DNA from 2 places in the Paenibacillus sp. URB8-2 genome. Region 2 is predicted to be linked to the other one. Evidence: predicted binding sites of a transcription regulator. Region 2 holds the regulator's gene; the other holds the start of a gene.

Region 1 (4,422 bases), 260 kb from region 2:
GAATCGTATCCAGACCGCCGATTACCGTCTCGAACAGATTAATCTTCTCATGCAGCAGATGCAGGATATGCTCCTCGATCGTTCCGTTGGTGGAGAGGTTGTGGATGACGACATCGTTCTGCTGGCCCAGCCGGTGCACCCGGCCGATCCGCTGCTCGACCCGCATCGGATTCCACGGAAGATCGAAATTGACCATATGGTGGCAGAATTGCAGATTGATTCCCTCGCCGCCCGCTTCGGTGGCAATCATCACCTGGGCGCGGCCGCGGAACAGGTCCATCATCCAGTCTTTTTTGCCGCGGTTCATGCCGCCGGAATAAGGGACGGATTGGATGCCGTGCTCGCGAAAGTATTGCAGCAAATATTCCTGCGTCGCCCGGTACTCGGTGAATACAATTACTTTTTCGTTCATCTCTTGGATGAGCGAGATGGTCTTCTCCGCCTTGGTGTTCGCCTTTACTGTCCGGATCAACTGAAGGAGCTCGATCATCCGGTCACGGCGCGGCGAGTCCTCGGGCAGCTTTTTCGTCAAATTGACCAGGGTTACGAACACCGCGTCCCGGCTGCTGCACACCTCCCGCTGCAAGGTGACAAGCGACAGCATGCTCCTTAAATTGCCGCCCGATTCCTGATATTGATCTTTGACAAAAGAGGTAACGCCGTCATATAATGTTTGTTCTTCGGGTGAAAGAGTAAGCGGGACATTTCGCACTTTCCGCTTCGTAAAGGTCACCGGTCCTTCGCCCCTGCGGTTGCGGATCATGACCTTGGACAGCTCGCCCCGGAGCTGATCTTCGTTCTTGGCTACGCGCTTGTCCACAACGAAATTGGCGGCAAAATCCCCCTGATTTCCAAGCTGGCCCGGCTTCAGCAGGGTAATGAGATTGAACAGCTCGCCCAGATCGTTCTGGACCGGGGTGGCGGTGAGGAGCAGGCAGTATTTTTTGCGGAGCTGCTGGACAAATTGGTAGTTGGTCGTCTTCTTGTTCTTCAGCTTGTGGGCTTCGTCGATGATAAGCATGTCGTATTCGTCCGAGATCAGCCGGTCCTTGTGGGGACCGCGCTTGGCCGTATCCATGGACGCGACGACGATGTCGTTGTCCCAGGAGTAGGCTTTTTTTTGCGCCACGGCCGATATGCCGAACTTGGTGTTCAGCTCGCGTACCCACTGCAGCACCAGCGATGCGGGAACAAGAATTAGCACTTTGGAGACCAGCCCGCGCACCAGATATTCTTTCAGCACCAGGCCCGCTTCGATCGTCTTGCCGAGGCCGACCTCGTCCGCCAGAATCGCGCGTCCCGACATTTCAAACAGCACTTTGCGCGCCGTGTCGATTTGATGGGGGAGCGGCGACAACGATGACAGATGCTTCATGCACTGCAGTTCCTCGAAGCTTTCCACCAGGCCGGAGGCCTCGCCTTCCATTGCCAGCCGCGACAACCTCCAGTCGCCCCAGGGGCCGCCTTTGTCCAATCGGGACTCCAGATCTTTCAGCCATTCACGTTCGAAGGAGATAGGCACGGGGAGCGCGAAATCCTGACCTTGTTCTTGCTCCGTGTTATTGCGGGGTACCTGAGTCATGAGAGCTGTCTCCTCCTGCGAGCCTAAAGTTTAAAATCTCAGAAAGTATAAACTCCGGTGATTGTTCGATTTCTGGGTAAACGCACGGTGCCATAAGACGCCGTTAGGCGTTTATCCATGCATAGTGAATTGTATAAGTAGTATGCGCGCAAAAGAGAGAATTCATAACTGCTATTTTTCGAGTCAGCCTTTAAGAACGAGAGAAACAGGGAGAAAATACGGGATGTTGCCGTGATTTTTCGGCATGGGCAGCGGTATTTCGCCAAAGACTCTTTCTACAATATATGGTATAGTTTAAAGGCTGCTTCACACAATATATTGTGACAAATGCAGTGGAAGCCGTTTTAATCCGGAATGACGCGGTTATTTGTAATTGACAAGATGAACTTCCGGCTGGGACGGCAAAGCCGCCATAGGGTGGCAGGGAAGCTCATGTTGTGGGTGACAAAATGGAAACCCGCCTGACACATACATCGGAATATTAATCATACTTACGGGAGGTTGTTTATATTGAGTACAGTGGAGCGCAAGCAGCAGCTGGAGGGGCTAAGCGAGAAAATCTTTTTGGACCGCTACGCCTGGAAGGACGCCGACACAAACAATGCCAAGGTGGGGGACGTGGTGCTGGTCCTGACGAAGGACGATCCGAAGTTCCCTACCAAGGAAGTGGGGGAAATCGTGGAGCGCAGCGGCAAGACCGTAACGGTCAAGACCCGCCGGGGCGAACTGGTGCAGTCCGACGTGGAGAAGCTGACGCTCAATATTGAAAAAACACCGGAAGAAATGTGGGACCGCCTGGCGGGAGCGATGGCTTCCGTTGAGAAGACGCCGGAGCTGCAGCGCGAATGGACGGATAAATTCCGCAGCATTCTGGATGACTGGAAGCTCGTTCCAGGGGGGCGGATCGCGGCCGGAGCGGGAGCGAGCGATGAGCTGACGCTGTTCAACTGCTATGTCGTGCCTTCGCCAAAAGACAGCCGGGGCGGCATCATGGAAACTTTGTCCGAAATGACGGAAATTATGGCACGCGGCGGCGGGGTCGGCATCAACCTGTCTTCGCTGCGCCCGCGCCGCGCCGTAGTCAAAGGCGTTAACGGTTCTTCCAGCGGAGCGGTATCCTGGGGCGGACTGTTCAGTTACACGACAGGTCTAATCGAGCAGGGCGGAAGCCGCCGTGGGGCGCTGATGCTGATGATCAACGACTGGCATCCGGACGTGGCCGATTTCATTACCGTCAAGCAGACGATGGGTCAAGTAACGAACGCCAACCTGTCGGTATGCGTCAGCAACGGCTTTATGAAGGCGGTCAAAGAGGATCTCGACTGGGATCTTGTATTCCCGGATACGACAGAGCCGGATTACAATGAAGTCTGGGATGGCGACCTCGATAAATGGAAGGCTGCCGGCCGCAAGGTCAATCATTACCGTACCGTAAAAGCACGGGATATCTGGCATACCATCATTGAATCCGCATGGAAATCGGCCGAGCCGGGCGTCGTCTTCATGGAATATTACAACCAGATGTCCAACAGCTGGTACTTCAACCCAATCATTTGTACGAATCCTTGCGGCGAGCAGGGGCTGCCCGGCTGGGGCGTCTGCAACTTGTCCGCGATCAACCTCTCCAAGTTCTACGACGCGGAGAAGCATGATGTGGCTTGGGACGATCTCGCTACGACGACCCGCTATTCCGTGCGCTTCCTGGACAATGTCATCGACAAGACGCCGTACCATTTCCCGGAGAACGAAGCCAATCAGAAAAAAGAGCGCCGCGTAGGCCTCGGAACGATGGGTCTGGCCGAGCTGATGATCAAGCTGAACGTCCGCTACGGCAGCCCTGAATCGCTGGAATTTCTGGACAAGCTGTATGGCTTCATGGCCCGCGAAGCTTATCTGGCTTCTTCCGGGATCGCGGCGGAAAAAGGTTCTTTCCAGGCATTCGACGCTGAGAAGTATGAGCTGAGTGGCTTTATGAAAAATATGACCGAGGTGTACCCCGAGGTCGGCGAAGCCATCTCGAAGCAAGGGATGCGCAACGTTACGGTTATAACCCAAGCGCCGACAGGCAGCACGGGCACGATGGTCGGCACATCGACCGGCATCGAGCCGTACTTTGCCTTCAAATATTTCCGTCAAAGCCGCCTAGGCTTCGACGAGCAATTCGTACCGATTGCAGAGGAGTATCTTGAGGCTCATCCGGGCGAAGAACTGCCGGACTATTTCGTAACTTCGATGGACCTGTCCGCCAAGGATCATATCCGCGTACAGGCTGCCATTCAGCGCTGGGTGGACAGCTCCATTTCCAAGACGGCGAACTGCCCGAACGACTTTACGGTGGAAGAAACGAAAGAACTGTACGAATTGGCCTTCGACCTCGGCTGCAAAGGCGTCACGATCTACCGCGACGGCAGCCGCGATACGCAGGTGCTGCAAACGGAGAAGAAGGAGGACAAGAAAGACGCTTCGCTGAAGGAGACGGCTGCTCCGGCGGTTGAGGCTGATGCGGCTGTTCCAGCGGTCGAAGCAGTACAGGCTTCAGCGACGGCATCTTCTTCCGACTCCGCAGCTACGTCTTCCGCTCAGGCAGGCAGCGCATCCAATGCAGGCACGGTTGTCGACAAGCAGTACAAGAAACGCCCGCAGGTGCTGCGCGGCGCGACATACAAGATCAATACGCCGTTCGGCATGGCGTATATTACGATCAACGATCTGAACGGCACGCCCGCCGAAATCTTCCTGAATGTCGGCAAGGCCGGTTCCGACGTGTTCGCGATGGCGGAAGCGCTCGGCCGCGTCTGCTCCCTGTTCCTCCGCTACGGAGACCACGGCGAGAAGGTAGA
Region 2 (4,422 bases):
CCATGAATGATGACACTGATATCTTTGGCGGAATGGCTACCAGCATGTGTACGTCATCTGGCATCATATGACCTTCTAAAATTTCTACTCCCTCTTGTTGGTCAAACCCTTGATCCCTCCACCCGCATAGCGGGTGGTTTTTTGTTTCGCGCGTTTCACGCACTCAACTGGCTAAAGCCTAAATAAAAAGCCATCCAGAAGGAAGTGGCTTTGCAGGAACAACTATGGTATTTCATATCCATTTGAAGGATTCATAGGTTTAAAATAGCCTTTAATACAATTAGGATTAATCACACAGACTTGAATATGGTTTCTTTCTCTAAAACCAGCTCCGGGGTAAAGATCTTTCCCTTCGAAAAAGACACCTCTGACTGTATCGTAAGGTCTTTGATTATTTTCCTTATTGTACTCGTGAACAGCCTGAATGACCGCACAGTCAAGAAAGCGCAGAAGTAAGTCTTCACTCTCATTTCCTTGTCCAAATTTGTTTACAGGTAAAGTTGTCCCTAAATTATTCATTTTTAATTGTAAAATTTCATATCCCCGTTTTAGCACATCTAAAGAGTTTTGCTCTAATAAATTCAAACAATGTCCTAAATCCAAAATGGCCCCAATTGAAGCCGGTTCATGAATAGGATTTTTTACTCGATGTGGCTTATCCTTTAACATTTGGGCATACGCTAATGCCCGTTGTGGGTTGTTCTCCCAAAAATAAATCCCTGGACCTAGCCAATCGTAGTCGTTGTCGCTCGGCCGCATCTGGTCGTTATGCAGTAGTATTCTCTCTGCTACGGTATTATCACATCCATGAAACCCTAAAATAAAATTCGGCAAGTTAGAATACATTATTGCTCCTTATACTGTGGCATCAGTTTACCTTCCTTATCCACGATACCTGCCTCCATTAGAAATTTCAACGACTTCTCCTTAGGTTCTTCACGCAACTTTTTAATGTATTCGTCCATACCGGTAAGATATTTTTTGAACTCAGTCGCAATCATGTTCTCCACCCCACCCGCAGTTATATTTATAATTATTAATTATACCATGAAGAAAAGCTGCTTCACATAGGCAATCCTCAATCCTATAAGGTCATTCTTATTTTACACTTTATTATACACGATATCCTTTAAAGGTTGAGCAATTAAAAACAGCAAAAGAACGGCATCTCTGCCGTTCTTTCTGTATGGACTCTCAGGGGCTCGAACCCTGGACAAATAGATTAAGAGTCTACTGCTCTACCAACTGAGCTAAGAGTCCATGTATAAAATATATGGTGGAGCCTAGGGGGATCGAACCCCTGACCTCATCGCTGCCAGCGATGCGCTCTCCCAGCTGAGCTAAGGCCCCATGTATCGAATTCCGATATGTATGAATCGGCTTCTTAGTGTCTTCCGCTTAATCATGTCTCGCAGCCGACTTCTATATCATATAAAATTATCGGACGTGTGTCAACAGTTATTTTAAAATAACATTCAGTCGGAAAGTACCGGATTGTAATCCTGTGGAGTAAGGAGAATACGGAGCGGACAAACTGTAGAGCCTGGGCTTACAGTCCGTCCGTCTCCGAAGGATTTTTGGACAGGAGCGCCTTCAGTTCCTTCATAAACATATTGATGTCTTTGAACTGGCGGTACACGGACGCGAAGCGGACGTAGGCGACCTCATCCACCGGATAGAGCTGCTCCATTACAAGTTCGCCGATCTGCTGGCTATCTACCTCGGCTACAGCAATGCCGCGCAGCGATTTCTCGACCTCGGAGACGATCACTTCAAGCCGTTCGACGGATACCGGGCGTTTTTCGCAGGCGCGGATCAGGCCGCGCAGTATTTTGTCGCGGCTGAACTCTTCGCGGCTGCCGTCCTTTTTAATGACGATCAGCGGAGTCTCCTCCACCATCTCAAATGTGGTGAAGCGCCGGCTGCACCGCTCGCACTCGCGCCTGCGGCGGATCGATTTATTTTCATTGGCTGGACGTGAATCGAGCACTTTGGTGTTGGTATGATCGCAGTATGGGCATTTCATGATCTGATCACTTCCTTTGCAAAGGTTTTGGTTATTATTTTTCCAGAAAACACCTTTAATTATGAGTAATGAATGTGGCAAGTCCGGCACATAATACAGTTACCAACCGATAGGAGGTGAACAGAAATGGCCCAATCAAGCAATGGTAGCTCCAGCTCCAATAACCTTATCGTACCAAGAGCCAATGCTGCATTGGAGCAACTGAAATATGAAGTTGCCCAAGAACTTGGTATCACTCTTTCTCCTGATGGATATCAAGGCAATAAAACTTCTTACGAAAACGGTTCGATCGGAGGTTACATCACGAAACGTCTTGTAACTCTGGCTGAACAACAACTGGCAGGTCAATTCCAATAATCTGCCCACATTAAGCTTGCCGAAGAAGTGCTGAACGGTCCGAAGCGGCCTGTCGGCACTTCTTTTCTCGTGCACGGCAGCCGCTAAAAAACGTCCCCGTAGATCTCCGTGTACTGATTGTAATAATAAATGACACGCTGTACATAGTGGCGGGTTTCACCAAACGGAATATTTTTGATATCGTCTTCGCTTCCGTTCCATGAGCCTTCCTTAAGCCAGCGCTGCACCTTGCCGGGTCCGGCATTATAGGCCGCAATGACCGCCGTACGGTTCCCGTCAAACTCCCCAGACAAGGTATGCAGGTACCAGGCCCCCAGCTCGATATTAGCGGAAGGCTCATTCTTGAGCCGTTTCATCGAGACGTCAGGGAGCTTGGCCTGTTCCAGAGCCCATTTGGCCGTATCCGGCATCAGCTGCATGAGTCCTATTGCTCCCTTTCTCGACTCGCGTCCGGTCTTGTAGTTCGTCTCCACCCGAATGATTGCCGCAATAAGATAAGGGTCAACCGTATACGTGGAGCTGTGCTTGCGGATTTCTTCCTTATAATAAATCGGATAGAACCAGGACATCCAGTTGGTGCTAAGGAACAGAATGGCGGTGAAGCCGAGAAATAGCAGCAGCAGAACTCTTTTTTTACGAAGCCATTTCAGCATGGCAGACCCAGCCTGTCCCACAAAACGGCGATCTGCCGCTCGGTGTCGGCCACATCCCCGCTGTTATTGATGATATAATCGGCTTTGGTGCGCTTCAGCTCAATATCCATTTGGGAGTCAAGCCGGGCTTCTGCTTGCTCCCGTGTCATTCCGTTTCGTTTCATCAGACGCTCAAGCTGTATTTCACGCGGCGCATAGACGACCAAAATTCGCTCAAACATATCCTCCTGCCCCGATTCGAAGAGCAGGGGGATATCAGCTATAACCAGGCGTTCGGGCGCTTCCTTCTCCAGTGCCTGCATCCGTTCCCGGGTGATCCGGCGGATTGCCGGATGGGTCAGTTCATTCAGAGCCTTCAAGGCCTCAGGATCGCGGAATACAATGTCTCCCAGCTTGGAGCGGTTGAGCGTCTCGTCGGGGAGCAGTATCCCCTCGCCAAAATGCTTCGCAACGGCGGCCAGCACCTCGTGTCCGGGGAGCATGACCTCCCGTGCAATGGCGTCGGCGTCAACGACCTTTGCCCCTTTCTCAGCGAGAATGGCGGACACGGTGCTTTTTCCGGAGGCAATTCCTCCGGTCAAGCCCATAATCATGTTTTCACCTCATAACAGCTTCAATATTCCTATGGCAATCAAGAGCAGAGCAGGCAGCACCGAGGCGCGCTTCATCCAGACGCTTCCGGCATATCGCAGTCCTGTGTTGAGTCCAAGAACCAGGATACTGCCGCTGAACAGGGCGATCACAAGCGACGTCCAGAGCGGATTAAATCCAAGGAGCGCGGCCCCAAGGCCCGCTCCGAAAGCGTCAAGGGAAAGAGCAATGCCCAACAAGAACGCTTCTATTGATGAGATACTGCCCGATTTATCCATATCAGCCGAAGACGGAGTTCGCAAAATTTGAACGACAATCCCCAGCCTGCGAAACTCAAGGGAAAATACCGCCGATTTCTCCGGCTCCGCTTCCGGTTGTTCATCCGTCAATGCCGGGTATCTTTCACTCTCTTCTGCGCCAGGTCCCGAACCGGCCTCCTCGAACGGCGTCTCTTCATCCTTCTGCATCACCAACTGTACCAATGACCAGCAGCCCATCAGAAGTATGATGACCGCCCCGAACAGGGAAGCGATATGAGGCGAAACGACTTTGGCCAGCAGCGCGCCAACCTGCATCGAGACACACATCACAACACCGGAACAGATTGAGATAATGAGAACGGAAAGCAGGGGTATTTTCAGTTTGCGCAATCCGTATGTAATACCAACACCGAAACCGTCCAGACTCAGGGCAAAAGCCAGCAGCAGCAATGAAAAAATGGGGCTGATCACCCACAATCCCTCCCGTTGAAGAACCCACGCTTCCGTAACCAATGGAAACCGTCGTTCGCAATGT

The links. The regulator NrdR, encoded in region 2, represses ribonucleotide reductase genes. The targets are predictions, from matches to a motif close to AACACNATATATNGTGTT.
Region 1: PUR_RS11100 (adenosylcobalamin-dependent ribonucleoside-diphosphate reductase) is a predicted target of NrdR. The motif match lies at 1,890-1,907, and genes of this name have one in related genera.

What each region holds. Positions count from the first base shown of each region.
Region 1 covers NZ_AP023239.1:2,433,827-2,438,248, forward strand. Annotated here, with positions in the region: gene PUR_RS11095 (DEAD/DEAH box helicase) at 1-1,582, opposite strand, end outside; gene PUR_RS11100 (adenosylcobalamin-dependent ribonucleoside-diphosphate reductase) at 2,093-4,422, shown strand, end outside.
Region 2 covers NZ_AP023239.1:2,169,426-2,173,847, reverse strand. Annotated here, with positions in the region: partial or broken gene tnpA (IS200/IS605 family transposase) at 1-100, opposite strand, end outside; gene PUR_RS09880 (hypothetical protein) at 223-846, opposite strand; gene PUR_RS09875 (hypothetical protein) at 846-1,001, opposite strand; tRNA gene PUR_RS09870 (tRNA-Lys) at 1,188-1,260, opposite strand; tRNA gene PUR_RS09865 (tRNA-Ala) at 1,275-1,350, opposite strand; gene nrdR (transcriptional regulator NrdR) at 1,550-2,026, opposite strand; gene PUR_RS09855 (alpha/beta-type small acid-soluble spore protein) at 2,153-2,383, shown strand; gene PUR_RS09850 (lytic transglycosylase domain-containing protein) at 2,467-3,033, opposite strand; gene coaE (dephospho-CoA kinase) at 3,030-3,629, opposite strand; gene PUR_RS09840 (manganese efflux pump) at 3,639-4,358, opposite strand.